DNA from 3 places in the Siminovitchia sediminis genome. Region 2 is predicted to be linked to each of the others. Evidence: riboswitches for the same ligand, from Rfam matches in the RefSeq annotation. Region 2 holds a riboswitch; each other region holds the start of a gene.
The links. Region 2 has a riboswitch for thiamine pyrophosphate ahead of tenA (thiaminase II). Riboswitches for the same ligand answer to the same signal wherever they lie in the genome.

Region 1 (10,179 bases), on a different contig from region 2:
AGATGCATTTGCACTTGTATGGACGAATGGAAAACTTCATGGGTTAAATGGGAGCGGAAGGGCGCCTAAAAGTTTGTCCATTGAAAAAGTAAAAGAATTGGGATATGACCAAATGCCAAAGCATGGGTGGCTTCCGGTTACAGTTCCTGGAGTGCCCGGAGCATGGGCTGAGCTTTCCAGGCGGTTTGGTAAGCTTTCGCTGACAGAGGTTTTGAAAGATGCAATTGCTTATGCAGAGGAAGGCTATCCGGTGTCACCGACGTTAAGCCGATTTTGGAAGAAAGCCTTTGTGGAGTACAAGGAGATTTTTAAGGATGATGTCTTTAAACCGTGGTTTGATACATTTACTCCAGAGGGGCATGCTCCTGCTCCGGGAGATGTTTGGAGATCACAGGATCACGCGGATACCTTGCGGTCTATAGCCGAAACGAATGGAGAATCATTTTATCGCGGAGAGCTGGCGGAGAAAATTGCGGCATTCGCAAAAGAAACAGGAGGCTTCCTGACTGAGGAGGATCTGGCGGAATACAAGGCGGAATGGGTAGACCCGATCAGTATTCATTACCGCGGATATGATGTGTGGGAGATTCCGCCAAATGGCCAAGGCATTGTTGCCCTCCAAGCCCTTAATATATTAAAAGGGTTTGAATTTACTGCTAAAGAATCGCTTGATACATATCACAAACAAATTGAAGCAATGAAACTCGCTTATGTTGACGGGTATCAGCATGTAACAGAACCGGAGTATATGAGATATTCGGTTGAGGAGATTTTAAGCGAAGCTTATGCTGAGGAGAGGCGCAGGCTGATTACGGAGGAAGCTTGCCTGCCGGAACCCGGTGAGCCAAATGCAGGAGGTACCGTCTATCTGGCTGCTGCAGACAAAGAAGGAAATATGGTTTCTTTTATTCAAAGTAACTATATGGGATTCGGTTCAGGTCTGGTGGTGCCTGGTACGGGCATTGCCCTTCAGAATCGCGGGAACAACTTTTCATTGAATCCGGAACATGTGAATGCCTTGGAGGGCGGAAAGAAAACGTTCCATACCATAATCCCCGGATTTTTGACAAAAGGAGGTCAGGCTGTAGGTCCTTTCGGTGTAATGGGAGGTTTTATGCAGCCCCAGGGACATGTCCAAGTCATTATGAATTCTATTGATTTTGGCCTCCATCCTCAGGCTGCCCTTGACGCGCCGCGCTGGCAGTGGATTGGAGAAAAAACAATTGAAGTGGAAAATCGTTTTCCCCATCATTTTGCGGAAGGCTTGGCACGCCGTGGACATGATATACGAATTGCTTTGGAAACAAATAATTTTGGCCGTGGGCAAATTATTTGGAGAAATCCGGACACAGGGGTCATGATTGCTGGAACGGAATCAAGGACGGACGGAGCGATAGCAGTATGGTAAGCAAAAAAATGGAAGTGCATGATGAGTGACCGGCAAACCTGACAGACATGCGTAAATGCCTTGTTCAGGACAGACAAATGAGCTGATACTCAAGGGAGGCTGGCTAGAAGCGCAATGGGGAAGCAGAGGGGTTGAAGCTAAACCATGGACTCCCCAGCTATGAGATAAAAAATAGGAAAGTCCTTAGTGTACTTGTTTATTTGCGCAAAGCTGGACGGGACGGCTCAAACGTATTCATTTTGTCTTCCGAATAAATTGATTCATCCCTGCCCGATGGTACTCAGCAGGCTTAGAAACGCGATATTCTTAAAGAAGCTCGCGTTTTTTCAGCAAAATATAACTGCAAGAGGCTTCCTGGTTCTGCCGCTCATTTGTACTCGTACAAGGCAGCGGAACTAGAATATCCTATCAGTCTGAGCCGGACAAAACGATCCCTGTTTGAAGATCTTGGAGATCAATCATCCGTTCATTTTAAAAACAGAGTAAGTTCTGAATATGTTATCCGGAACTTACTCTGTTTATTTGGCGTACAGACCTCTATTCCATCAATTCTCCTACAATTTCATATGAACGTAAACGGTCTTTCTGATAGAATATTTGTGAATTGATAATGACTTCGTCCGCTTTGGTATTATCGATTAACTCTTCCAACTTCTCTTTAATCATTTCAGCAGTACCGACAAATGTATAGCCGCTATCAAGAGTTTGTTCGACTGCTGCCCGTTCGTAAGGTGACCAGACCTCATCGATATTATCAATTGGCGGCAGCAATTTTGTCGGCATGTTTCTCCGAAGACTGAGGAATTGCTGCTGCTGGGAAGTGGCTAGCCAATGAGCCCGTTCTTCTGTATCGGCAGCAATGATATTAACACCTACCATGGCATGCGGCTTTTCCAGTGTCTCGGAAGGCTGAAAGTTATCTCTGTACAACTTCAATGCGGCCAGTGTATATTGTGGAGCAAAATGACTGGCGAAGGAAAATGGCAATCCTTTAAGGGCAGACAGTCTGGCGCTGAAATCACTGGAGCCCAGCAGCCAGATAGGGATATTCAGCCCTCTTCCGGGGTAGGCGCGAACATGGCCGGCCGGATGGCCGCTAAAATAATTTTGAAGCTCTTCCACTTGCTGGGGAAACTCTTCAGGTCCCGTGTTTAATGTCCGGCGCAAAGCAAATGCTGTAGCCTGGTCGGTACCGGGTGCACGACCAAGACCAAGGTCTATCCTTCCCGGATACAGCGACTCAAGTGTACCGAACTGTTCCGCTATGACAAGCGGGGCATGGTTTGGCAGCATAATCCCGCCGGACCCGATGCGCATCGTTTCGGTGGCACCTGCTATATGTCCGATTAATACAGAGGTAGCCGAGCTGGCGATTCCCGGCATATTGTGATGTTCTGCCAGCCAGTAACGGTTAAACCCCCATTTTTCAACGTGCTGGGCAAGCTCTGCACTATTCTTGAATGAATCGGAAGCCTCACTTCCTTCTGTAATTGGAGCTAAATCTAAAACGGATAATGGGATTCCATGGAACTTTTTGGCGGTTGGAGAAATCAATACAGTCACTCCTTCAATATCTCTTCAAGGAAATGATAGAATGTTTATAAAGAAACGTCCAATGATCTGATTGGATAAAGGAGGGGGAAATAGTGGAAAGATTGACGGAAGAGGAAATTCGTAATAAATTGGCTGAGTATAAAGATTGGGAACGCTTAGATGAAAGGTGGATTGTCCGAAAATATCGGTTTAGAGACTATTTGACGGGGATATCTTTTGTTCAAAAGATTGCTGAGGAGTCTGAAAGAAGGCAGCACCACCCTTTTATATCGATTGACTATAAGTTGGTAACGGTGAGAATTACTTCATGGAGGGCAAAAGGATTAACAAATCTGGACTTTACAATGGCAGGGATATATGAACAGTTTTATGAGCAGTTAAGCAGTAAATGATAAAATTTTTCTATTATTGTTAGAAACTTTCGTATACTTCCATAATTTTTGTTTTCATGGTAATATAATGGTAATCAACATTTTTATATGTGAAACGCTAGGGGAATCCTTCAAAAGGACTGAGAGAAGAGTGGCACTCTGATACCCTTATCACCTGATCAGGTTTGCGCCTGCGTAGGGAAGTGATATGTTGTATTGCTTATCATACCACTTTCCTATGCGAGAGTGGTTTTTCATTTTTATAAAGGGGGGGATGGTGTGGAATTAGTGGCTGTTACCAATGACCGGCTGGAGGTTAAGCAGCTTGCAGGTATCATGTGTGAAGTAGCGCCAATAGTTGATTACTTCATCATAAGGGAAAGGTCAAAAACTGCTGCGGATATCATAAAGCTCATGGGTTATTTAACCCATGCCGGCATCGAAAAAGACAAGTTGATTATGAATGACAGGGTGGATGTGGCAGTGGCTGCGGGAATTAAGCGAGTGCAGCTTCCTGGCCATGGATTAGAAGTGCAGCAAGTAAAATCATGTTTTCCTGATATTCAGGCCGGCAGGTCGGTTCACTCGCTCAAGGAGGCTGCAGAAGCCATCGGGGCAGGCGCTGATTGGCTTATATATGGACATGTTTTTGAAACGGACTGTAAAAAAGGGGTTCCTGCCCGCGGTTTTCAGGAATTACAAAGGATTGCCGGTACGGTGACCTCCAACATATACGCAATAGGAGGAATCAAACCGTTTCACTTGAAGGAACTTCACGAGGTTCAAATAAAAGGTGCAGCGATCATGTCCGGAATTTTTGACAGTCCCACACCATATGCCGCCGCTAAAGAGTATAGTGAAGCCTGCCGATTACAACATTCAGTTGAAAGGAATTGAATGGAATGACTATTACATTAAATGGAAACGATTATAAGCTGCCTGCCGGGGTAACCAATATTGCGCAGCTTCTGGAGCATTTGGAACTATCCAAACGTATTGTAATTGTTGAGGTCAATAAAGAAATTATTCAAAAAGAAGAATATGACCGCCCAATCAGGGATCGGGATGAAGTCGAAATGATCCATTTTGTTGGAGGAGGATGAAGATGTTAAAAATCGGGGAAAAGACCTTTCGGTCAAGACTGTTATTGGGAACAGGGAAATATCCTTCGTTTGAGATTCAAAAAGAAGCTGTACGAGTCTCGGAGGCCGAAATATTAACGTTTGCTGTTAGAAGGATGAATGTATTTGAACCCTCTCAGCCAAATTTTTTGGAAATGCTGGATTTAGAAAAGTATACGCTGCTTCCGAACACGGCAGGAGCAAGTACGGCAGAGGAAGCTGTCAGAACTGCAAAGCTGGCGAAAGCTTCTGGATTATGTGACATGGTAAAAGTGGAAGTGATCGGCTGTGACCGTACTCTGCTGCCGGATCCTGTTGAAACGTTAAGAGCTTCAGAATTGTTGTTGGAAGAGGGCTTTACTGTTCTTGCCTATACTTCAGATGATGTGGTATTGGCGAGAAGGCTTGAAGAACTGGGTGTGCACGCAGTCATGCCGGGAGCTTCTCCGATCGGATCAGGAAAAGGGATACTTAACCCTCTCAATTTAAAATTTATTATTGAACAGTCGACAGTGCCTGTGATTATAGATGCGGGAATTGGCTCACCCAAAGACGCGGCCTATGCCATGGAACTTGGGGCAGATGCTGTCCTGTTAAATACTGCTGTTTCAGGTGCCAAAGACCCTGTAAAAATGGCTGAGGCAATGAAGCTGGCAATCAAAGCAGGCCGTCTTGGATTTGAAGCGGGAAGAATTGAGGAAAGGGATTATGCGGTCGCAAGCAGTCCAATGGAAGGGTTGCTTCCAAATTGATGGATCGATATTCCAGGCAGGAGTTGTTTGAGCCAATTGGCAGCGAGGGCCAAAAAAAGATCGGACAAGCCCATGCATTGATTATCGGAGCAGGCGCACTCGGATCCGCCAATGCAGAAATGCTTGTCCGCTCAGGCATAGGGCGCCTTACAATTGTAGACCGGGATATTTTGGACTGGAGTAATTTGCAGCGGCAGCAGCTATACACGGAGCAGGACGTTAAGGACCAGCTGCCGAAGGCAGCAGCTGCCAAGAAGCGCCTAAGTGAGATCAACAGTTGGGTCGAAGTAGAAACGATTATTGCCGATGTAACAGCAGACAATGCAGAGGAACTGACGAAGGGAAAAACACTGATTGTGGATGCAACGGACAATATTGAGACCAGGTTATTGATGAATGATGCTGCCTTGAAAAGAGGAATACCCTTTTTTATGGGAGCTATTGTTGCCAGCTATGGCCTGACCTATTCTATCGGGTTGGGAGACTTCCCTTGTCTGCATTGCCTGCTTGATACGCTGCCCCCACAAACGCTTACTTGTGATACAGCAGGCGTCATCAGCCCGATTGTTCAAGTGGTGGCCGCACATCAAGTAACAAATGTATTTAAATATATAGTAGGAGAAAAAGTGGACAACCGGTTGAAGTCTTTTGACTTGTGGTCAGGAGATCAGGCGGCAATTGATGTGGCTACTCTCCGCCGAAAGGATTGCCCAAGCTGTTCCAAACAGGCTGATTATCCGTTTTTATCGAAAAAAAATCAGACGAAAACAGCAGTATTGTGCGGGCGGGATACCGTCCAATTAACATTGTCACGCAGCAGGAATTTAGAGTTGCGGGAAATGGCTGAATCGATCAGTCCGATCGTTACGGATCTAATTTCAAATAAACATTTAATAGCTTGCCGATTTGATGGGCACCGTGTGGTTTTATTCCGTGACGGCCGCATGCTTGTCCACGGAACAAAAGATATCATTAAAGCAAAAACGGTCGCATCCAAATTGATGGGTTGAATATTTGTTAAAAGCATTCCGAATGGGAATGCTTTTTTGTACGTTTAGCGGGATATTTGGCAGGCAAAAGTACAACAATAAGAAAATATAGCTGCATGCATAGAGGAATGTGTCTTAAGAATCATCCTTTGTTGAACTGAAACATAGTTCCGGCTCAAGCCTGGGGCAAGGAGCCCGGCAGCGCTTATTAAAATATTATTAGGCGGCGATGATTGGCTCAAGGCCCCCTGAATGCCGATAAAAATAGGGGCCGGTCGCCAAGCCGGATTCAAAAAAGTCCTAATGACTTCATAACCAGGCTCCTGGACCGAGTGGATCTTGATACTCCCAAGCATCTACATATAGCTGAAGTGATTCCGGAAAACAGTCCCTTAAGATCCGTTTAAAGAATAAGAGGGTAGGGGAAAAGTAAACAATTGCTAAGATTGCTGACTCACAGGCCTAAATCAGGTATGCGGCGTTGAAAAATGTTGGTTTGTAAAGAAAAGCACCAAAAGTGTAAAGATACTTCAAGTGAAAGAAAGACGTGCGAACATACATAAACATTGAGTTGAAAGGGATATGGGGTATAAATGTTTTTTGATCGTTGTAACAAAATCTTTACATTACTTTCATTTACTTTTTACAATTTCTTAATTATTATGAGGAAGGGATAAAATACTGTCGAAAGACGTAAAAAAAGGGCTGAAGAAATGGACTTGCAAACATTACTTTTCATGTTTTTCGGAGGACTGGGGATCTTTCTCTATGGCATAAAAACGATGGGGGACGGTCTGCAGAAAGTTGCTGGTGACAGACTCCGTGATTTGCTTGACCGATTTACGACCAACCCATTTTTGGGTGTTTTAACCGGTATTATTGTGACAGGCCTCATTCAGTCCAGTTCCGGAACAACGGTACTGACAATCGGGCTCGTTACAGCAGGTTTTATGACACTGCGGCAGGCCATTGGAGTCATTATGGGCGCTAATATCGGAACAACCGTTACAGCGTTCATTATTGGGATTGATATTTCAGAGTATGCCTTGCCGATAATTGCACTTGGTACTTTTCTTATTTTCTTTTTTAAAAATCATAAGATTAATAATATCGGGTCTGTGTTTTTCGGATTTGGAGCCTTGTTTTATGGCTTGAGTCTGATGGGAGACGCGATGAAGCCGCTCCGCAGTGCGCAATTTTTTACGGATTTAACTGTAAGTCTGAGTGAACATACACTTCTTGGGGTATTGATTGGTACTATTTTTACAGTGATTGTCCAAAGTTCATCAGCTTCCATTGCACTTCTTCAAACACTGTACGATCAAGGTGCCATCTCCCTTCATGCAGCCTTGCCTATCTTGTTTGGTGATAATATTGGAACAACGATTACTGCTGTGTTGGCATCCATTGGTGCAACGGTTGCTGCGAGGCGTGCGGCACTGACTCACGTGATGTTTAACGTAATAGGTACGACCATTGCTCTCATTTTGTTTATCCCATATTCGAATTTTATTGAATATTTGCAGGCAGCTTTGGATTTGAATCCAAAGATGACCATTGCCTTTGCCCACGGAACATTTAATATAGCAAATACCATCATTCAATTTCCTTTCATTGCTGTGCTGGCATGGATTGTGACAAAACTGATTCCGGGCGAGGATACAATGATTGAATATAAGCCAGTCCATCTAGGGGAAAAGTTTATTCGACAGTCTCCATCCATTGCCCTCGGACAGGGGAAAAAGGAAGTTATGCGTATGGGTAAAATTACGGAGCAGGGGCTTAAAGAGGTTACTGATTACTATCAGACTAAAGGGAAAAAACATCGGGATGTACTTCCTCAAATTGAGGATGCCCTGAACAATCTGGATAAGTTAATCACAGACTATCTCGTACAAATATCATATCATTCCCTTTCGGATCAAGATTTAAAGACACACAGCTCTTTATTAAATACAGTTATTGACCTGGAACGCATCGGGGACCATATCGAAAATATTATGGAACTGGTGGATATCCAAGATAAAAATAAAGTTAAATTTTCAGAACCGGCACGGGACGATTTAGAGAGGATGTTTGAACTGACGGCTTCGACCCTTCGTCAAGCCCTTCAATCGCTTCAAGACGATAATGAGTCTCAGGCAAGAGGCGTTTTGGCGAATGAGCGGCTGATTAATAAAATGGAGAGGGATCTTCGGAAAAAACATATTCAGCGCCTTAATGAAAATCAGTGTACGGGTACAGCCGGGATTGTTTATGTTGATATCGTCAGCAATCTGGAAAGAATCGGAGACCATTCCGCCAACATTGCTCAAGCTGTGATTGGGGAAGAATCCTAGGCTTTTGATTGTTAATAAATATTAAAACAGACTGGGTGATCAGAGATCATCCAGTCTTTTGTTGTCAAAGGTGTTTATTATTTTGATAACGTTCATTTCTTTTCGTTTGCTCGGGGATTTCGTTGTTGTGTTTTCGGTTTTTCATGGAGTATCGGACGTCTGCTCTCGTCATATTATTATTCGGTGCAGCTTCTTCATTCCATTTGCCCATACTTTTCATCCTTTCGCATTAATCGTCTCTTGAATCGTCCTGTGTATCGTTAGAAGAAACAGATGCTATAAATCCATATCCCGTCGGGCTCCACTCCAAAGTTTCATCTATTGGTTTTCTTTTCTGCTTGAAATGGGGCGTGTAGTCTGTCTTTTCTCGGTCATCACCTTGCATGGGGACCCTCCTTACATGTGTTTTTCAATATTTATTGTCCCCATCACCTATAAAAAATTACTCTGCTTTATTTAGGCTGAATACTTCCCTGATCAATGCGTAATCAGTCCCTGCCAGGCGGGCTACAGGTTTCAGAGTTTCTGTACATACATACCCCTTATCAGGATCATACACTTCCTGATCGATATGCACGCAGATAATTCGAGCCAATAGGAAATCCAAAACAGTCAACCCATCATCATTTTTAATTTCATGATGCTGGTCCAGCAGGCACTCAAAGCGTACTTTCGCCTCCCGAATACCCGGAACACTAACTTTTGTGCTTTCTGTCGTATTCAGCCCAGTCAATTCCAGCTCACTCCTTGCGGCAGGAAGGAGTGCTGCTGTTTCGTTGATGTCCCGAATGATTTCTTCTGTCCCGATATGTACAACCAACTCACCGTTTTCTATGGCGTTGCGTGCCGTATCCTTCATTCTGTTTCCTTTCCTCCTGTCTATGGACAGGGAAATGAGGGGAGGGTCGGTGCTGACGGCGTTGAAAAAGCTAAAAGGTGCTGCGTTTACAATTCCATTCACGGTAGACGAAGTTGTCACGAAGGCAATAGGCCGTGGAACAATCGCTCCTGCCATCAGTTTGTACATCTCTTTTCCGCTTATATCACCAGGGTTCAGGCTAATCATACACACACCTCTATTTATTGAACATTCTGATATAATTACTCTTATTTTACACATCTTTAGCGAAAAAGAAAATATGTATCTTTTGTCCGTGCATCTTCCATCCTGTATCCTACTATGTATAACATATCTTTAGAAAGCGGTGTGGATATTGGAAAAGGTTTTTTCTAAGGTGCGATTGCTGGATGACCAGGAACATTGTACTTCTTATGAAGGTATCGATCCAATCGAACTGGCTGAAAAATTATCGGAGATTGCCGATATTGGCCGTACAGATCAAGGGGGTGTATCCCGATTCCCTTATACGGAAGAAGAAAAAGAGGCGAAGCAGCGTTTTAAAGAATGGATGGAAGACATCGGCTTAACAGTCTATGAGGATGCGATCGGAAATTTGTTTGGAAGGCTGGAAGGAGAACATCCAGAGCTTCCGGCAGTGTTGACAGGCTCCCATTTGGATAGTGTTCCCAATGGTGGTGCTTTTGACGGTCCGCTAGGGTGCTTGAGCAGCCTATTAGCCGTCAAGGCGCTCATTCAAACCAATTCCAGGCTTAAAAGGTCAGTCGAAGTCGCTGTATTTGTTGA
Region 2 (10,179 bases):
CTTTTTTAGCAAGAAGTCCGGCCCCTAACATGACATATGGGTTAGATGTATTTGTACAGCTTGTAATTGCCGCAATCGCGATAGCACCTGTCTTCATCACTTCTTCAGAGCCGTCCGAAAATTGCACCTTTGCTTCTTTTGTAATTTCTGCAGGATCCAAGCCAAAGCTTTGGTTGCTGACCGGTGCACTCAAAGCTTCTTTGAATGTGCTCTTCATCTGAGAAAGTGGAATAAGATCCTGCGGACGTTTTGGACCCGAAAGATTGGCTTCAATCTCAGAAAGATTGATTTCGACAATATCTTTGTAGACAGGCTCCTCTTTATCGACTGTGAAGAACATATCATTTTCACGCAGGTATTTTTCTACAAGCTTCACTTGTTCCTCAGGACGGCCTGTCAGGCGAAGATAATTTAATGTCTCATCATCTACAGGGAAAAATCCGCATGTAGCACCGTATTCCGGAGCCATATTAGCTACTGTAGCGCGATCGGCAAGAGGTAATGTGGCAACGCCGTCTCCAAAGAATTCAACAAACTTGCCTACTACCCCGTGTGTGCGCAATACATTCGTTACTTTTAATGCCAAGTCTGTTGCCGTAGCACCGTTCGGCAATTCACCTGTCAGTTTCACGCCTACGACTTCAGGAATCGGGAAGTAAGAAGGCTGGCCAAGCATTCCTGCTTCTGCTTCAATACCGCCGACACCCCATCCAAGGACACCGATACCATTAATCATCGTCGTGTGGGAATCCGTACCAACTAAAGTATCAGGAAATGCTTCATAATCTCCATCCGGAGTTTCAATGGAGTGAACCACATTTGCAAGATATTCCAGGTTTACCTGGTGAACAATTCCAGTTGCCGGAGGCACTGCACGATAGTTATTAAAAGCTTTTTGAGCCCAGCTTAGGAACTCATAGCGCTCGGCATTTCTCTCAAACTCATAATCCATATTTACTTGCAAAGCTTGAGGGGATCCATACGTATCAACCTGTACGGAGTGGTCAATGACCAAATCAACAGGTATTTCAGGGTTTATTTTCTCCGCGTCTCCCCCAAGATCTGCCATTGCTTTTCTGAGGGCTGCCAAATCAACCACTGCCGGAACCCCCGTAAAGTCTTGCAATATCACGCGTGAAGGCTTGAATGGGACTTCCCCATCCTGAACTTCTCCGGTAGCCCATTTCGCTAAGTTTTCAACATGCTCTTTTGTAATCACACGGCCATCGTATTGTCTCAAGACAGATTCCAATAGCACTTTAATGGAATATGGCAAACGTGAGATAGATGCCACACCTGCTTCTTCCAATGCCGCCAAACGATAATAATGGTATCGTTTGCCGTCAAGTTCAAAAGAAGAGCGGGCTTTAAAAATGTCGTTTTTTGTTTCTGCCATTTCAATTACCCCTTTTGATCATAGTTTCTCTCTCCGACCAACATCTGCCAACCCCTGTACAGAATTGGCTCTGTTCACATATTTATCATATTACATTACTGGACATAAGTAAATAATAAGAAAGTTATTGAATACGATAACTAATTCTTATCAACAGACTTGCTATCAATCTAAAAAACATCAAAGCCTAGAGATTTTTTGCAATCTGCCTGCCTTCCCTTCAAAACAATCAGAGAACATCATGTCCGATGGGATGATCAAAAAATGTTTATCCTTTCCTTCTGCAGGAAATAATATAACCAAGGCAATATACCAGAAGCCAAAACTATTAATTTTACTAGAAGGAGATGATGGGTGATGAGTTTTATCTTATACCTGATTATTGGTGGAATCATAGGTTGGTTAGCAGGATTAATTTTGGGAAAAGATGTACCCGGAGGAATTATAGGTAATATTATAGCTGGTATAGTCGGTGCATGGATTGGCGGAGCGTTATTTGGAGATTGGGGGCCGACGGTGGCAGGCATGGCCATTGTTCCTGCGCTCATTGGTTCGATTATCCTTGTATTGGTCCTCAGCCTTATCATGGGCGCTGTTTCGAAAAGCAGATAATTGTTGGTTATTGCCTTATGGACGGGAGCTGACAGCTCCCGTTTTATGTTCGATTTTTTGAAATTTCTGAGCAAAATAAAGTACTTCTTCTACATACTGTTCACTGTGATTATAGGCAAAAACAGCTTTTTCTATATTTCCGTCAGCAGCTCCATTTTTGGCCAAGTAATGGGCTGCTGTAAAAATAGAATCTTCAATATCCCAAGGATCCGCTATACCATCACCATTGGCATCTACGCCATACCCGCCGTACTTTTCAATAATATCCGGATCTGTTTTTTCATGCTCAGGAATATTTCCGGCCCCCAGCCCTTCACATGTTGGATGTGACCATCCCACAAAAGTACATGGCATAAACTGCATATGACCCTCTGCCCCTACCGGAGAAATCATCGGCTCCATTGTTGAAAAAATGGTTTCAACCCGGTGATGTGCAGCCAGTAAATACCATGGAACACCGTATTCACGTTCAGCTGCTTTATATATAGGAATAAATTCTGCGGGAACTTCACTGCGGAGAAAATCCTCTTCTTCATTTTGATTGGCGTCCAAATATGAAATAAGGAGCAAAAAGAATACAAAAGGAATGAGGAGCATAAGCAAAACCCTGCGTTTTCTCAGATCTTGGCGCTTTTTTCCCACAGGTATGGATTTGCTTATATTTTTCATGTTCTACTCTCCTTCACATGGCACGCACAGCAGATAAACGTTAAGACAGGGGTGCGTCTTTATATTCCATTATCGGAAAGTTACTGTTTCTTTGCAAGATCATTTAATCAGAAACACCCTGTTCATAAAATAAAATGATTTTTCCGTTATTTAATTCATCCGCATACCTTTCAGCCTCCTCCTCGTCTAATCCGGATGTTATCAGCAGGTCTTTTACATTTTCATGGGATTTTCCTTCAATCCAAGATGCCAAAGGACCAGCGGCAATGATAGGTCCCAGTCCCGGAACAGTCAGCCCCGGCACAGCAAAACCTCCGCTGATTCCTGTCAGAAAACCACTGATGATTCCATAAGCCTCTTCGCTTGCAACAGGTGTTTGATGCACATGAGTTTCTCTTTCGATCATATCAGCTTTAGACCGATCCACGGATAATATTGAAAAGTTTTCTTCACTAAACCCTTCCAAGAGAAAAGTCTTAATTACGTTGATGACTTCTTCTTCAGATGCATATACGCCTATCAATCCCCTATTCATCATGATTCCTCCTTTCCAATATCGTACCCCCATTTCATTTGAAATAAAACAAAAGACCTCACCGGAAAAGGTCAGGTCTCTCATCAGAAGTTTATTCATTTAACACAGTGATTTTAACTTTCTTGACACCAAATTGAAGGGCATCGGATTTAGATGGAACAAAAACATCAATTTTGTTTCCTTTGATCGCTCCTCCAGTGTCACCGGCAATAGCTGTTCCATATCCTTCGACGTGCACCTTGGAGCCAAGAGGAATCACAGACGGATCCACTGCAATGACTTTTTGGCCAGGATTGGAACGAAGATCGATACCTGTCGCTGTCACGCCTGAGCAGCCGTTGCAATATGCTGTATAGGCAGTTGCAGTTACCGTCATTTCTTTTCCTTCAGCTTTTGTATCGGCAGTTGTAGCTTGTGCCGCTGGAGCTGCCGGTTGCTCAGGCTTTGGTTGAGCTGTTTCTTTTTGCACCGGCGCTGGTACAGAAGCAGGTGCTGGCGCAGCAGCCTGGGCCGGAACGGCATTTGTGGAATCGGGTGTCCCGTTAACAGCCAGCTCCTGGCCCGGATGAATAAGATCCGAAGAAAGCTGATTCCAAGCCTTTAATTGATTCACTTGAATTCCATAAGCTTGGGAGATTTTCCATAACGAATCCCCCGCCTTAACAGTATAAACTTCTTTATTATTGTCTACATTTCCTGCAGTTGGTTCAGAAATATGTAGCTGCTGTTTTGGAAAAATGATATTGCCGGAAAGGTTATTTAACGATTGCAATTCCTCAACCGTCGTACCGTGTTTTTGAGAGATACTCCAGAGCGAATCTCCTTGCTGTACCTCATAGGTTGCAGCAGATGCTGATACCCCTCCTGCCATAGCCCCTGCCATGACGGCTCCTGTAAAAAATGCAAAGATCTTCTTTCTCATTTTTGTTCCTCCCTTTTTTGTTAGTCGGAAATCGCTAACGATGCCTACTCTAACAGAGGAACATATCAAACCAATAACAGAACTGTTTATGTTCTATTACATTTCTATGTCATGCTGTTACATTCGTCACCATCCGATAGACTTAGATAAATGACTCCAATCCGGGACAATTGTCACCTGTCCATATCGACACCATGCTTTAATCTTTTGGATGACCTTAACGATGCCTGACTGCCGGAAAATGCCGTACATGCGATGACTGCGATGAATAGAAAACTTGAGATCTGAAATAATTGTCCCGTATTCACAAACAAAGCAACAATACCAAAAACTAGACCGCTGGCCCCGATTCCCACATCAATAGCTGAATAAAACATACCATTGGCAACGCCCCTCCTCTCATTTGGGGTTTTTGCAAGCACCCAGGCTTGAAGAGCCGGAAGCAATGAACCGTATCCTGCCCCGAATAAACAACCGGACACTGCGATCCCCACCCAACTGGCAGATAAGGATAATGTCCACATGGACACGAATGCAAGGGCTGCACAAATAATCACCAAAAGCTTAGGCCCTTTACGGTCAAACCATTTTCCTGTAATGGGCCGTACCAAAGTCGCTATTGCGGCATTTAATAAATAAAAGAGGAAAATTTGTTCAATACCCCGCTCCTCAGAAAATATGACAATAAATGTAACGATGGTTCCATAGCCAAACGTAGCCATCAGTGTAATAAAGGCAGGGAATATTGCCGATTTCTCAATCAGTGATCCAGAGATCGAAAAACGGATGTTTTGTTTATCTGCTTTTTTTATGCTTTCAGGAGTTTCATATTTTATGATGGAAAAAAAGAAAAGTGCAATGGCTCCCAAAATGGCAGATATGGTAATTAAAGCCCCAAAAGTATAGTTTTGATATACATAGATGCCCAGACTGGGTGCGATGATCATACCAACTGTAATAGCAAGCCCGAAATAACCCATCCCCTCCCCGATCCTGTCGTTGGGAACGAGATCCACCGCTGCGGTTCCATTAACAGTGGAAGACCATCCCCACATAAAGCCATGAATTAAGCGAAACAGCAAAAGAATCATGACCATCTGGGTGAATGGGTACAAAATAGTGACAAACAGCAGGCCGCAAGCTCCAATGAGTATGAGCCTCCGCCGTTGGCTGAACTCCAGCAGATACCCGATATACGGCCTGATTAAAATCGCTCCGATTGAAAATACCATTGTGATCAGGCCTACTTCGAATCCTGAGGCGCCCATGGCTTTTACATATGGGGGCAATGTTGGAATAAGCATCTGGAAGCTCATGAAAACAAAAAAATTAGCGAGAACAAGCAATGTAAATGATTTTGTCCATAATTTGCTTTTTGGAACATGGGTTTCTTTTCTCATTTGTTTCACCCCAAGAAATACATTACGATACTGACTCTTCTAACATATAAGGAAGTCTGCCATTTTACAAGCATAATATTTCGGTTTTCGAAACTATTCACAAAAAAGAGACCGGCTCAAGATGAGCCAGCCCTTTTTATTGTGAAAGGAAGAAAAAAACTATTCTCGTATATTTGTATTAAAATAGTAGACGTACCGGCCCGAAGGACAAGATGTTCTTGTGCAACGCACTATAAGAGGAGCCCCCTATTAAAGGTTTCCGCCATCCACAGTGCTTCTCATTGCTGGACATTTACAGCCCCAAATGCATTTTTTAACAGCTGCTGCGCAGCCCATTTGGGATTTTCAGCTCTTGTTATGGCCGATATGACCGCTATGCCGTCAAGATCGTATTCCTGTAATTGGCCGGAATTCTCTATATGAATACCTCCGATGGCCACTACCGGTATGGATACGGCATCGATTATACGGGCCAGCATTCCTTCTGGAAGCCGATCCGCATCAGCTTTGGATGATGTTGGAAAAACGGAGCCGACTCCAATATAATCCGCCCCTTTTTCTTCTGCCAAAACAGCTTCTTCTTCGTTATGGGCAGAAATGCCGATCATCATCGAATCAGGTACGATTTGTTTGACGACATCTAATGGGAGGTCACTTTGCCCCAAATGAATACCGTTTGCCCCTACAGCCAGAGCAATGTCTGCACGGTCATTGATGACCAGCGGTATGGAGAGCTCATCAAGAAATTTTTTTAAAGATAACGCCTTCTCGTAAAAAGATTTACTGTCAAGATTCTTTTCCCTTAATTGGACGATCCCAGCGCCTCCTGCTGCGGCATCTTTAATGATAGTCATGAGCTGCTGCAGGGGCATATCTTCCTCAGTTACTAAATATAATTGATGTTTGTTGTTATACTTCATACTTTTAAATCCTTTCAAATCGATACATTGTGTTAAGGAGAAGCAGATAAGCTGTTGTTCAGTGAATGATGTTTCATCCTTTCATCTTCATTCTTCACATCATAAAAAGGGTGAAAATGGTGTGCCGGTCCATGGCCATGTCCAATGTCAAGACTTTTCTCTATAGCCCGGGTAATATAATCTTTTGCGATTTGAATGGCTTCCGGCATACTTGCCCCTTTCGCCAACTGGGCTGTGATGGCAGATGAAAGCGTACATCCAGTTCCGTGCACATTTTTTGTTTCGATCCTTCTTCCCTGAAAAACTTTAAATTCATTTCCGTCATAAAATACATCCGTGGGATCCCCTTTTAAGTGTCCTCCCTTAATCAGGACAGCTTCCGGCCCTTTTGAAAGAATCTTCCTGCAAGCTTCATACATATCCGATTCCGATTGTATACGGTTCCCCGTTAATACTTCTGCTTCCGGAATATTTGGTGTGACAAGTGAAGCCATTGGAAGCAGAAGGTTTGATAGTGTCGCCACAGCCTCCTTTTCGAGTAAGTGGTGGCCACCTTTCGACACCATGACAGGATCAATGACAAGATATTTGGGTTGATAAACTTTCAGCGTATCTGAAACTGTCTGAATAATATCGGAATTCCCTAACATTCCTATTTTAACAGCATCTACATCAATATCTTCAAACACGGCCGCGATTTGATCCCGGATGACAGACAAATCGATGTTTTGGACAGATCTGACCTCTACTGTATTCTGGGCTGTTACAGCAGTAATAGCAGACATTCCAAAGACACCACATGCAGAAAAAGTCTTAAGATCGGCCTGTATGCCGGCCCCTCCTCCAGAATCAGAGCCTGCAATGGTAAGTGCTGTTTTCATAAATGATCCTCCAGTCTGATGATTTATATATTGCAGTAAAACATAAAGTGAAGTCAAAATATTTAAAAAATAGAGTGAAGAGTTAGTTCTTAAAGAGTCTATCCCCTGCAAAAACCCTTTTACAGTTCCCAATTTTCCAGGCGATAATTCATATCCCAGAATAGGTATTCGTATTTGGATGTAATGATAAAATGCTTTTCAAGCTCTGCCAGTTCACGTTCCGGTTTACCCTCTGTCAGATCATTCAGCAGCTGAATCAACCACTCACCTAATGCACCAAATTGTTCGGAGGCATAGGTCTCAATCCACTTTTTATAAGGGTTCAATGATAATCCTTCACGATATCGCTCTTTTAAACGTCTGCCTGTTTCCGAATAATGCCATGCACAAGGAAGCAGTGCAGAAATTAATTCAGCCAAAGTGCCGTTGTGTGCCACGTTCAGCATGTATCTCGTATAAGCGAGATTTACCGGAGCCGGCTCTGTATCTTCTAACTCTTGGCGCGATATCCCAAATTCTTCAGCATATTGCCGATGAAGCTCCATTTCAAAATGTAAGTGTTCGTGCAGCAAATGGGCAAAACGGTTCATCGTTTCCACATCTTTGGCTTTTTGGACACCAATGGCAAATAATTTCACATAGTCAATTAAGTAAACATAATCCTGTTTCATATAGTAGATAAATTTTTGTTCATCCAGCGTCCCTTGTCCGATTTCTTGTACAAAAGGGTGTCTATAACTCTTCTCCCAAATCTCCTTGGCATTTTCATAAAGCCTGTCCGTAAACAACTTCTTTTCTACTTGCATCCATGAACAGCTCCTTTTAGTTATTGCCTCCCTTTTCGCCTATGTTTTAAGAAACACAAAAAAACCGCTCCCAACAGGAAGCGGCTGCGATATCGAAAAAACCAAAGATATACTCAGCCTGCTTCCCTACGCTGGCATAAACCAGATCAGGTTCAAAGGGTATCCATCAAAGATTTCTCTCAGCTTAACGCTCCCCTAGCAGACAAGATTATATATTTTTCATAAACTTACATAAACGAAAAGGAAGTTTCATCTATACGTCCACTATAGCATGAATCTTTAAAAAAGCAAGTCAGTTTATAAACAGACTCATCACATATACCATGAAAGGAATCGTGATTAATCCCAAGATGGTAGAAAAAACGGTTGTTAATGCCCCCATCTGTTCATCTGCAGAATACTTGGCAAACAAGATGGAAGCCAAAGTAATGGTCGGCATCATCGACTGGATGAGAACTGCTTGAATTAAAACTGTATCAATAGTAAAGAAATGAATCATAAAGATGGTGGCCATAGGTAACAAAATCAGTTTTACACCGATCGGCACCCACATATGCGGTACGGTTTGCCTTATATGTCCACGCTGCAGACCCATAATCATCATTCCAATATAAAACATGGCAAGCGGAGCAGCCAAAGCAGCCAGTCGGTCTGCCAAGCCGACTATGATTTGGGGAGGCTGTATTTAGAAATAAGCAACGAGCAGACCGGCCAGAATCGCTGCTGTCGGAATATTAACCATGGATTTTAAAGTGTGTAAAGCAAACTTTCGATTTTTTTGCAGTAAAATCACTCCGACGGTCCAAATCGTTACGTCCACACCTGCATCAAATATCGCTGCATACAAAGCTCCCTCAGGTCCCAACAATGCCGCACAAAGAGGAATCCCAATAAAACCGGTATTGCCCAGTCCAGAAAGAATAGCGATTTCTCTCCTGCGATTGGATTTTTGAAAAACTGCTGCGAAAACCCAGCCCAGTCCAATTCCGACAATATTGATCAAAATGGACAGCACAAAGACCAGAATGATCTTTTTAAACATTTCTCCATCCATATCCACTTGAAAGATACTGGATAAAATAATGCATGGCATAGCGATATTGACAATAATGGAAATAAAAAGATTTCTAGTTTCATGGTTTAAAGGCGAGGTCCTTGCCAATACGGCTCCAATAATGATCATCACTGTAATAATTAAAATAGATTGAACAACGATGGAAAGTTCCATTTTTCTCGCCCCCTGCTGGTGAAAAATAATTTAAACAGAAAAAAACGAAGAAAAGCACTGCACGCAGTAATAATGAGAGGAAATACTCTTCCCAATTTGCGGTACAATCACCTTTCTTCAAGATGTAAAAAAAATAGAAGTACATTTGATTCAAAGATAATTAAGATTAGTCCAGCTCAGACGGACAGGATATCTTTGTGCCGCCGATGCTGCAGGACATGACAGCTTGAGGCTGCCAGGTGCAATTTGACCGAGGTCGCAATCCTCATGTGTCGCGGCAGAAAAGCTGTTCCATCCACAATCATCGTAAAAGGCGGACGCCTTCCGCTTTCTCAACCGTTTAATTATACATAAAGTTTTTGCCAATACAACTGGTAAAAATGAAGAGTTTTATACAAGCTGTGGCAATTTTTTTGATTATGCCAGCTCTCTGATGAGAGAACGTTTTCAGTACCTTGTTTTTCATGACACAGGCATTTATTCAAAACTATTTTCATTTATGATCTTCAACCATTCTGCAGCCGCTTTGCACCCCATTCCATAATAGGGTGCCGGTGCTGATAATAAAGATTGGAGGGAAAGCAATCTCGAGAAAAGTGCATAATATTATTCAATGAATTCGGTTAATCTATTTGAGAACGGTCATTTTCAAAGGAGTTAACTATGGATTCTAATTTATTGGCAGTACTTATCGGAATATTTTTTGGCTCTATTTCCCGTATATTATTGCTTCGCACTGATTTCAGGCAGTATCCCACTTATCCGCAGGGACGAATTATTCACCTTTCTTTGGGATTCATCGCTGCCTTT
Region 3 (10,179 bases), on a different contig from region 2:
CAATCCGATCACAACGATTGCCAAGGTAGCGGGCAAGTGGGAGATGAACAGGATGGACTTCAGCTCCCATAACCTGTCCAGCACTCCTGAAGGAGATGGGAGGATAAAAGGCTTTCCGTATAAGCGTGCTCCCCATTCCCAGCCAGCCAGAAGAAAGAATAGAAACCCCAGGGACAGTCCGTATTTTCTTAAAACATTCATATGGTCACCTTGTTTCTCAGATCCAACAGGAGTTTTTCTTTTAAGGATGTAAATTGGGGATCTTTTAAATCTGAGATCGTTCGCGGTCTCCCCAAAGGCACCTGAATTTCCTGGAGGTGTTTTACAGGATGCTCACCAAAAAGGAGGATCCGGTCTGAAAGAAACAAGGCTTCTTCCACATCATGAGTAATAAACAGAATGGTTTTCTTTGTTTCGTTCCATTGTTTTAGGAGCCACTCCTGCATCATCGATTTTGTGACTGCATCCAGTGCACTGAACGGTTCATCCAATAACAACAAATCAAAACCGCCCAATAATGCCCGCAAAAACGAGACCCGTTGGCGCATGCCCCCTGAAAGTTCATGGGGGTACCTTTGTTCATATCCTTTTAAACCGAAGCGATCCAGTTTGTCCAATAGTTCTTTATAAACGTTTTTACCCTTCACGCCTTTCAAAGACAACGGCAGCCGTACATTTTCCATCACAGTCATCCAGGGGAGCAGTCCGTCCTTTTGAGCCATATAACCGATATGGCCAAGCCTGTCCTCAACTGCTTCTCCGTTCACTAGAATGCGTCCTTTATCTTGGTTTTCCAGCCCGGAAATTAACCGAAATAAAGTACTTTTTCCGGAGCCGCTGGGACCCACCACACTGACGAATTCACTTTTATGAATAGTGAAACTTAATTGATCCAATATCTTTACACCTTGTCTTCTATTTTCCTTGTAGGAAAAAGTGACACCATCAAATACTAGACACTCTTCCATATTCCATCTCCTTTTTGGCGCGAGAACCCAAGAAGGCAGGTTTTGACAAAGAAAAAGAGCCGCTTCCTAATTTCAAGAAGTGGCTCTGCATGTTAAACATACATATTCCATATGTACGCATACATTCTGCGTACATGGCAAAAAAAACCACTTCCCTGCGCTGGCATTACCCAGATCAGGTTCAAGGGTTAAGGATTTCTCCTCTCTCAGCGATTCGCACCCCTAGTGTTCTCGTCCTATGTAATTATGATTCTATTCCCTTTGTACCCTAAAAACGAAAAAAAAGCAAATATTTTTATTTGATTGACTCGTTAGACACCTTTTATCGTGAAGGGAAGGGGATTCTTCTGACTTTTCATGATATGATAGAGGATGAGAAAAGATGTGAGGAGGGGTTTGATGAGATTAACAGTCTATCTGGCCGGAGAAATACACAGCAGCTGGCGGGAAGAAATTAAAGAAAAGGCCCAAACACTGCAGCTTCCAGTCGATTTTGTCGGGCCAATGGAAAATCATGACCGTTCGGATGCCATCGGCGAGGAAATTCTCGGCGAACAGCCCGATGCAATCTTCAGGGATGCGGCCGCCTCAAGCTTCAATAACTTGCGCACACAGGTACTTTTACAAAAAGCCGATTTAGTGATTGCTTTGTTCGGAGAAAAATATAAGCAATGGAATACGGCTATGGATGCCAGCACCGCTTTGGCTCTGGGCAAACCGCTCATTTTGATTCGGCCGAAGGAACTGCACCACCCATTAAAAGAACTTTCAAGAAAGGCCAATGCCACAGTAGAAACAGTCAATCAGGCCATGAAGGCATTATCCTACATCTTTGAGTCCTAACGTGAAAAGTGCAAATACCTGTCCGGCAGCGTTCACATTCAACAACAATATGGTCGACTGCGCTACGGGGCGACAGGCCATGCCCCGTCCTGTCTCCCAGCCTGCAGGGCCGTGGACTGCATGTACAGTCAAACAGAGCTGGACAAAGCAATTTTATTCAAATTTTCATTCATTTGACCTGAGGGGGCATTCCTATAAGGAACAGCCCTTTCTCCTCATATACTGGCCAATCAGAAGTTTGGCAATATGGCTAAACATTGCTGCACGGTCGACCAGTCCGTTGGTCAACACACCAACTGCGCCTTCAGTATGACGGATTTCCCTGGCATTCATGTAGTCATCCATGACAGGTCCAAGTTCTTCACCAGCCTTGAGACGATGGGCAATTTCATCCGGAAGCCTGATTCTTGCGCCTCCGGCAAATAGGGTTTCCCGGCCTCTTTCAGCAATTGCCCCCCAATTGCACAAGTATAGACCAAAAGGAGTTTCCGTCACACCTCCTTCAAGGCCGATTGCCAATCCCGCTTCATGTACTTGTGTTAAACAATGTTCGGCCCGGTTGGCCGCACCTTTCATGGTTTCTTCGTCAGAAAAAGGCTGTTCGCTGACCCCCGAGGGAGAATCTACCGAAAGCAGGGACGCTTCAATCTTTACATCTAAAAATGTCTGTTCTACAGCTTTTATTTTAGCCTTATTTTTAGAACCAATGGCCACTATCATGATTTAACCCCTCTATCATTGATTTCTGATTGTATCTACTGTTGTCTGGTCTGTAGTTTTTACTAGCCGGATTAAGAGTTCCTTGGCAGCAGCATAATCATCTACATGAATAATGGATGCTTGTGTATGGATATAACGGGAACAAATACCAATGACTGCACTCGGGACTCCCTCGTTGGATGTATGTACACGCCCTGCATCCGTTCCTCCCATGGATAGAAAATATTGGTAAGGTATATCATTGGATTCGGCTGTATCCAGTACAAATTCCCTCATCCCTGGCAGCGTAACCATGGAGCGGTCAAAAATTCTCAGCAGAACTCCTTTTCCAAGCTGGCCAAACTCTTTTTTGTCACCGGACATATCATTTGCCGGACTGGCATCCAATGCATAAAAGATGTCAGGCTGAATCATATTGGAGGCAGAAGCTGCCCCTCTTAAGCCTACTTCCTCCTGTACAGTTGCCCCCGAATATAGAGTGTTCGGAAGTTCCTCATTTTTCAGCTCTTTCAGCAGTTCGACAGCCAGGCCGCATCCATAGCGGTTGTCCCATGCTTTAGCCATTATTTTTTTGGGGTTGGCGAGAGGGGTAAACGGGCAAACCGGTACAACTTGCTGACCAGGCTTGATTCCTAGTTTTATTGCATCTTCCCGATCATCTGCGCCAATATCGATCAACATATTTTTGACTTCCATCGGCTTCTTTCTTTGTCCTTCACTGAGCAGATGGGGGGGGATAGAGCCAATGACTCCCGTTACAGGACCATTGTCGGTAATAATCTGCACCCTCTGGGCCAGCAGGACCTGACTCCACCAACCCCCAAGGGTTTGAAATCTCAGCATACCGTCTTCAGTTATTTGAGTAACGATGAAACCAACTTCATCCATGTGCCCTGCTGCCATGACTTTCGGTCCCGTCCCATACTTTACCCCGAAAATACTCCCCAAACGGTCCTGAATGATTTCATCTGAATATTTTTCAAGTTCGGTCCTCATAAAGCGCCGCACTTGATGCTCAAATCCAGGTGCCCCTGGCAATTCCGTCAGTGTCCGGAACAAATCTATTGTTTCTCTTTCCATTCGTCCTGCTCCTTTATCTGTATATTTCTTTCATTTTATTCAACTTTTATAAGATTTACCAGCGATGTTCTTTACCATTTGGAAGTATTTATTATTCCAACCTTATTTGAAATTACGGTATACTAGAGATGATGATTGATTTTGGAGGTGCTCATATGAATTGGAAAAACTTTCTACTCGGGGCAGGTGCGGGTGTTATTGCCGGCTACTATGCGAGTGAAGCTTTAAAGAAAAACTCTTTGGCATCAGGCGAAAAAGTACTTCAAACCGTAAAAGAAGCATTTAAAGATTCCGGCAGCATTGAAGGCTCCTGGATTAAATTCAGACCTGAAGAGTACGAAAAATATGCTTTAAAAACAGAAGTTTACAGAGGCGGCATTACTACCAAAGAAGATGGCGAAACAAAGCAATATGAATTTTTGGCAGACGCCCACACTGGTACAGTCATCGATGTGTACCCAGTAAATTATGCGTAAATAAAAAAATATTAAACTATCAACAAAAAACAGGTGGCTTTTTTCATGGCTTCACCTGTTTTTTGCTTTGCGCTATTTCCTTTTCACCTCTTGGAGAACCTTCCCATTCTGATCCCATTTGACGGCCCTGAAGCAGGCATCATGATAAAAGACAAACCAGCTTTCCGCTTCCATTTCGGCAGGGATCCATTTCAGCTTAGCGCGTATCGAATCCATCGGGTAATCATCATAGGCAGTTACCCATAGAGCGTTCTGATGCGCATGAGTAGGCATGATATCCCCCATATGAACTGCTCTCTGTCCGTTATTTTCGATTGTAATCATACTATGCCCTGCACTGTGGCCTCCCGTATGGATCATTGTGATGCCTTCTGCAACAGTAAATATACCTGTAAACGTTTTCACTTGTTCGGCAACGGGTTCCCAATTTTCTTTCCAATATGTATTCCTCGACCGAATATTCGGGTTACGCATTTCATCCCATTCAATTTGTGATGTATAAATGACTGCATTGGGAAAAACGGTGGCAAACCTATCTCCTTTACGCTTGGTTAAACCGCTTGCGTGATCAAAATGCAGATGAGTCATACATATGATATCAATATCTGCGGGTGATAATCCCAACTCTGCAAGTGACATTTCTATTTGGGACTCTTCGGTCACTCCAAAATTGCGAATTTGTTTTTCGGACATTTTACCTTTTCCTACGCCCGACTCTATTAAAATGTTTTTGCCGTTGATTTGAAGATGAATAGGATCTGACCGCAATTCTATGCGATTTCTTTCATCTGCCGGGTATCGTTTGGACCAAAGCGGTTTGGGCACCACACCAAACATGGCACCGCCATCCAGGCGGGTATTCCCCCCGTTCAGCCAAGTCAGTGCAGCCTCTCCGATTTGAATGGTATCCAACCTGTTCACCTCTCTTCTCCTTCAATGATCTTCACATGACAAGGATAGAAAAAATAAATCCCCATACAATAATTATACTACATGGCAAAAAGGAGGATGATTATGCCGCTTTCTTACCACGATCAAATTGGACTGTTAAAGGATATTATGGTCAATCATTTGGAAGACCTGCAAGGATCTGTTTCGGAGTGCACTCAAATCGGCAGGCTGGTCAAATCCCTGTTGGCCAATCAGGAGGTTCATCCTGAATTGACCCCTGTGCTGGAAGAAATATATTTCTATTGCCAAACCGGCTCCCGAACGAAAGATTTAACGGGTCATATAGACAGTCATCAGGAACATCTGTCGCATTGGATCGGAAATATCGATCAATACACTTAAGCGATCGTTTCCAGGTAGCCTACCCAGAAGTCCATTTCCTGATAACGTTGGCGGTTTTTATGCATGCCGATGGTTTGCAGCGTATAGGCAGTCACGTACCATTTCATTCGGAGCTGAAGATGCTCTGAATCGGTAATACCATATTTCTTAAACCAGGACGGCCAATCATTTTTGGGAATATACAAATATAGAAGGGGGCCGATATCCATTGCCGGATCTGCAATCGTTGCGCCATCCCAATCAATCAGGTAGATTTCATCCGTGTCTGACAGCAGCCAATTGTTATGGTTTACATCCCCATGGCAGACGGTAAACGTCTCGTATTGAACATTGGCAAGCTCCCTTTGCAGAAATTTCAATGACTGTTGAATATCCGGAATAGACATTAATTCGGCATCGAGACCTGAGATGACTTCAGCAAGCATCATTTCCGGTTTGTAAGGTGATTTTCCAAGACGGCCCAGCATAGTAAGCAGAGGACTGGACTCGTGTATCTTTTTCAGCAGCTTCGCAACACCATCCCGGGTCATTTCTTCCGGTTTGAATTCACGGCCGCTTAAACACTCCTGTGCTGTGATTACATCTCCATTTTCCATTCTTTTGGTCCAAACGAGCTTGGGAACGATTCCCTCAGCAGACAATACGGCTAAAAAAGGAGAAGAGTTCCACTTCAAAAAGAGTTTCTCATTATTCTTGGAAGCAAAGAAAGCCTTCCCTGTCGCTCCGCCGGCGGGGATAATCTCCCAGTCGTGCTCTAATAAATGTTTCACCGTCATTCACCTTCAATAAATACCGGAGGCACTTCTCCGTTCATTCTGTAGAAAGAAAAAAGACAGCTATTGGATATACGAGAATACAACAATAGCCATCCTTCCTTAAAGTTTACCGCGAACCGACTTTTTTCGTCAAGACCCAATCCTTGGTTACTTGTTTTTCCGGTACATTTCTTAACTATTGTCAGTCGGATCTCTTTGCGCTTGTCTTTACGCATTGTTCGAGCAATGCTTTGGCAGCCTTAAATTGCATAAGCTTCATCGGGGAATGATACGACCGCAGTTCTTGAATCCATGCCTCATAATGTTGTCTGTCTACAATCCGAATGTCAGCTGGAACATCAGGATAGGTAATATAGCTGTTCTCTGAAACTATGATTTTTTCAATAGGCCATTCAATGCCTCTGGCCCGGAAAATCTGGGCTGCTATATTTTCCATTCTCCGAAGCGGCAAGACCGGATTAAGAACTTTCTCTTCTTTATTTCTATAACTCTTCTTCCAGAAATGTTCATGTGTCCCGATATATAGAGCCTCTTCTCCATCCTCCAAAAACACCATACAGACCAGCTTGGAAGGAAGGAGCATATAAACATCAAGCTGTATTCTGGCTTTTTTCAGCTGCATTACAGGAGTATACATCAGCATAAATGAATCCGGAAATCGCTGAACAAGTTTCCGAAGGCGCGAATCTGAATATATGCCTGAATGGGGATAGGACTTCTTAAATACAGTTGAGCTAGCCCATTTAATTTGCGAAACAAAGAGCTGATCCAGAAATGCCTGTTTCAGCTCATTTCGTTCAAGTACGTTGGCCGTTGAGTCCAGTATAGAGTCCCATCGCCTTTTTTTCAGTCTTACAAATAATGAGGTGTAGTGGGATAAATCAACTTCATATCGAGAAATATAATCATTCAATTTAATGAGCTGCGCCATTTTCCTTTATGCAACCTCTCTTTTTCTATACGAGCGGAAAACACTCGGCTTTTTCATACTTTGGTAACTTTTGCGGGTGAGTTCGGTAAAGTACCACCTCTTTGATGGAAAAAACAGTATCAGGCAAGCACGAGAAAACACTTTCTTCGAGAGCCTTCATCTGAAATTTCCTTTCACTCACCCAGCTTCTGGCAATGGTAATATGCGGTTTAAACGGCCTTGTTTCCAGTTGAAATCCGGCTTTTCCGCATGCCGTATAAACATGATCACGTACACGCCTTAGAGATGCACTATCTTTTGTATTGACCCAGAGAATTCTTGGTGCATCTTGACGTCCGAATGTCCCTGCATGGTTTAGGCTCAGTTGAAAGGATGGCACCCCTTGTAAAGATTCTCTTACATGGGAAACAGCATCAGCCAGCATGTGTTGTTCTGCCTTACCCAAAAAAGCTAATGTGATGTGATAATCAGCATGGTGAACCCAACTTTTAAAAGGAAATATTTCTTTGGCTTGTTGGCTGATCTCCCATAATGGGTCTTTCACTTCATTTGGCAAGGATAGCGCAAAAAAATAGTGGCTTGTGTCCATGGAACAGGGCTCCTTTACATATGTGCTTTTGATTCCGCAATAATTCTTTGTTCAAATAGCGTTTGTAACATCCGAACCATTTGTCCAGGTGTGCCATTTCCGACTGTCTTTCCGTCAATCTCAACAATTGGCATTATTTCAGATGTCGTACTTGTAATGAAAACCTCATCTGCCTGGAATAAATCTTCCAAAGTAAATGCTCTTTCAACAAACGGAATGCTGTTCTCTATACAAAGCTTTTGCAATTCCTGCCTGGTAATACCGTTCAAAATAAAATGGTTGGCAGGGTGCGTGCGGACTTCACCTCTATTTACAATGTACACATTGGAAGATGAGCCTTCCGTCACAGTGCCGGAGCGGTGCAATATGGCTTCGTAGCATCCGGCTTCAGCTGCTTCCTGCTTGGCTAAAACATTCGGAAGCAAATTCAGGCTTTTAATATCGCAGCGCAGCCAGCGGATATCTTCTGCCGTGACAGCTTTCACCCCGTGTTTCATTAAATTCCCGGGTCTGGCTACTTCATTTGTATAAGCCGTAAATACTGGCTTCGTCTTACTTTCAGGAGTCGGAAACATGTGTGTCCGCGGTGCAGCCCCTCGGGTTACTTGCATATAGACGGAGCCATCATAAACTTTATTTTCTGCGACAAGCTTTTCAACAAGGTCCATCATCTGCTCAGGTGCCAAAGGGATGGTTATTTTTATTTTTTTTGCACTTTGATATAGCCGGCCGATATGTTCCTTCATGGTAAAAAGCTTTCCTTCGTATACCCGGATGACTTCGTAAACACCGTCACCAAATTGATATCCCCGATCTTCCAGATCAATGCCGATAACAGATCGTTCCATAAGTTGATCACCTAAAATGATCTTCCCCATATCTTCTTCCTCCTGTTTTATTCATCTAGAGCAAGCTCGTAAAATGCCTGGGCATATAATGCCGCAGCCCTAAGCAAATCCTCTAATTCCATATATTCATCTTTTTGATGGGCCACATCCGGCCTGCCGGGAAACAAAGCACCAAAAGCAACGCCCGATTGTAAGGAACGTGCATATGTTCCTCCGCTGATGGCGAGCAATTCTGCCTTTTCGTTTGTCTGCTGTTCATAGACTTTCACCAGTTTTTGTATTAGTATGTCATCGGCCGGTACATAATGCGGCTTTAAGTTTGAAATATCCGACACCTGGAAATGAAATTCTTCTGCTGCCCTCATAATTTTCTCCATCCCCTCATCCAAGGAGAAGGATGCAGGATACCTCATATTTAAACCAAAACGACCGCCGTCTTCATCGTTATACGTCATGATGCCTACATTAATCGTGACATCCCCCATCTGCTCATCTTTATGTTGTACGCCCAGCGCCCTTCCTCTTGAATCACCCAAAAAAAAGTGAACAGCTGCTTTAATAAATTCCATTCCTTTCCGATCTATTTTAATGGTCGACAGAAAACCTGCAAGAAGCAGCCCGGCGTTTTTTCCGTGATCCGGTTCCATTCCATGGGCAGATATTCCTTCAAGTTCCAGTACAACATAGCCGCTTTCTACATAATATCTCCCGGTTAATTCCTGACGATAGATAAAGTCGTTAAACTGCTGGAGAATCTCAGTTTGTTCCTGCTGGATGTCCAATACTGCCCGTGCGTAATCTGGAACCATATTATAACGTCTGCCTGAAAAAAAGGAAATAAGCGTAATTTTCGCCCCTTTTTCTCTTAAAGAATTACGATTTTGTTTTAAGTCAAAGTCAGCTATTCCCTTTTCTGCATGGATAACCGGAAAGTCTGCGTCAGGGGCAAATCCCCTATCAGGCATTTCTTCATTCTCAAAATAATGATTGACACATCGCCATTTGCTTTCCTCATCTGTCCCAATAATTAACCGGATACGCTTATCAATAGGCAGGCCAAGATCTCTTACAATTTTCATCCCATAATATGCAGCTATGGTAGGCCCTTTATCATCAATCGCTCCTCTGCCGTATATTCTTCCCTCTCTGATCTCACCGCCAAATGGATCAACAATCCAGCCATCTCCTTCCGGAACAACATCCACATGGCAAAGGGCTGCAATCAGCCCGTCACCGGAGCCCATTTCAAGATGACCGGCAAGGTTACCTACATTCTTAATCAGAAACCCGTCTCTTTTTCCCAGATCGAGCAAGTACTCCAGCGCTTTTTTTACTCCGGTCCCCAAAGGGGCTTCTTCGGTTGCATTCGTTTCATTCAAAACACTGCGAATGCGAAGCAATCCTTGTAAATCTTGGATTAATTCATTCTTTCGTTTATGCACTTCTTGTTTCCAGTCGATTTTTGCCATGTTTAATACTCCTTTGGACTATTGTCAATGTTCTTATTGTACAACGATTTATCCGGCTAAAAAAAGGGAAAGAGACTGGAACATTACAATGTACGCTCCGCTGATAAAAATATAGGGGATGGAGAGGATGATGGTCACCAGCCGTTTAGCTTTCGCATAGCCGTAATTTTCCGTGTATTTTTTAGT

Region 1: it holds a riboswitch for thiamine pyrophosphate, as region 2 does, so the genes downstream of both, ACFSCZ_RS04455 (thiamine phosphate synthase) here and tenA (thiaminase II) in region 2, are expected to answer to the same signal.
Region 3: it holds a riboswitch for thiamine pyrophosphate, as region 2 does, so the genes downstream of both, ACFSCZ_RS08645 (ABC transporter ATP-binding protein) here and tenA (thiaminase II) in region 2, are expected to answer to the same signal.

The regions. Positions count from the first base shown of each region.
Region 1 is NZ_JBHUEO010000007.1:39,000-49,178, forward strand. Features, by position in the region: gene ACFSCZ_RS04440 (gamma-glutamyltransferase family protein) at 1-1,408, shown strand, start outside; gene ACFSCZ_RS04445 (LLM class flavin-dependent oxidoreductase) at 1,946-2,962, opposite strand; gene ACFSCZ_RS04450 (4a-hydroxytetrahydrobiopterin dehydratase) at 3,055-3,354, shown strand; TPP riboswitch at 3,444-3,552, shown strand; gene ACFSCZ_RS04455 (thiamine phosphate synthase) at 3,613-4,230, shown strand; gene thiS (sulfur carrier protein ThiS) at 4,236-4,436, shown strand; gene ACFSCZ_RS04465 (thiazole synthase) at 4,433-5,206, shown strand; gene ACFSCZ_RS04470 (ThiF family adenylyltransferase) at 5,203-6,216, shown strand; gene ACFSCZ_RS04475 (Na/Pi cotransporter family protein) at 6,909-8,534, shown strand; gene ACFSCZ_RS04480 (hypothetical protein) at 8,599-8,745, opposite strand; gene ACFSCZ_RS04485 (hypothetical protein) at 8,764-8,919, opposite strand; gene ACFSCZ_RS04490 (flavin reductase family protein) at 8,977-9,600, opposite strand; gene ACFSCZ_RS04495 (Zn-dependent hydrolase) at 9,740-10,179, shown strand, end outside.
Region 2 is NZ_JBHUEO010000017.1:78,254-88,432, forward strand. Features, by position in the region: gene acnA (aconitate hydratase AcnA) at 1-1,396, opposite strand, end outside; gene ACFSCZ_RS07740 (GlsB/YeaQ/YmgE family stress response membrane protein) at 1,754-2,008, shown strand; gene ACFSCZ_RS07745 (lytic transglycosylase domain-containing protein) at 2,024-2,677, opposite strand; gene ACFSCZ_RS07750 (general stress protein) at 2,781-3,212, opposite strand; gene ACFSCZ_RS07755 (3D domain-containing protein) at 3,304-4,134, opposite strand; gene ACFSCZ_RS07760 (MFS transporter) at 4,308-5,534, opposite strand; gene thiE (thiamine phosphate synthase) at 5,813-6,454, opposite strand; gene thiD (bifunctional hydroxymethylpyrimidine kinase/phosphomethylpyrimidine kinase) at 6,487-7,335, opposite strand; gene tenA (thiaminase II) at 7,455-8,141, opposite strand; TPP riboswitch at 8,248-8,348, opposite strand; gene ACFSCZ_RS07780 (AEC family transporter) at 8,434-8,799, opposite strand; gene ACFSCZ_RS07785 (AEC family transporter) at 8,827-9,369, opposite strand; gene ACFSCZ_RS07790 (YIEGIA family protein) at 10,033-10,179, shown strand, end outside.
Region 3 is NZ_JBHUEO010000019.1:62,048-72,226, reverse strand. Features, by position in the region: gene ACFSCZ_RS08650 (ABC transporter permease) at 1-201, opposite strand, end outside; gene ACFSCZ_RS08645 (ABC transporter ATP-binding protein) at 198-968, opposite strand; TPP riboswitch at 1,104-1,202, opposite strand; gene ACFSCZ_RS08640 (YtoQ family protein) at 1,368-1,811, shown strand; gene ACFSCZ_RS08635 (DUF84 family protein) at 2,004-2,531, opposite strand; gene ACFSCZ_RS08630 (M42 family metallopeptidase) at 2,547-3,611, opposite strand; gene ACFSCZ_RS08625 (PepSY domain-containing protein) at 3,767-4,087, shown strand; gene ACFSCZ_RS08620 (YtnP family quorum-quenching lactonase) at 4,160-4,999, opposite strand; gene ACFSCZ_RS08615 (YtzH-like family protein) at 5,102-5,380, shown strand; gene ACFSCZ_RS08610 (phosphotransferase) at 5,377-6,150, opposite strand; gene ACFSCZ_RS08605 (NERD domain-containing protein) at 6,338-7,087, opposite strand; gene thpR (RNA 2',3'-cyclic phosphodiesterase) at 7,113-7,676, opposite strand; gene dat (D-amino-acid transaminase) at 7,691-8,554, opposite strand; gene pepV (dipeptidase PepV) at 8,572-9,993, opposite strand; gene ACFSCZ_RS08585 (ABC transporter permease) at 10,042-10,179, opposite strand, start outside.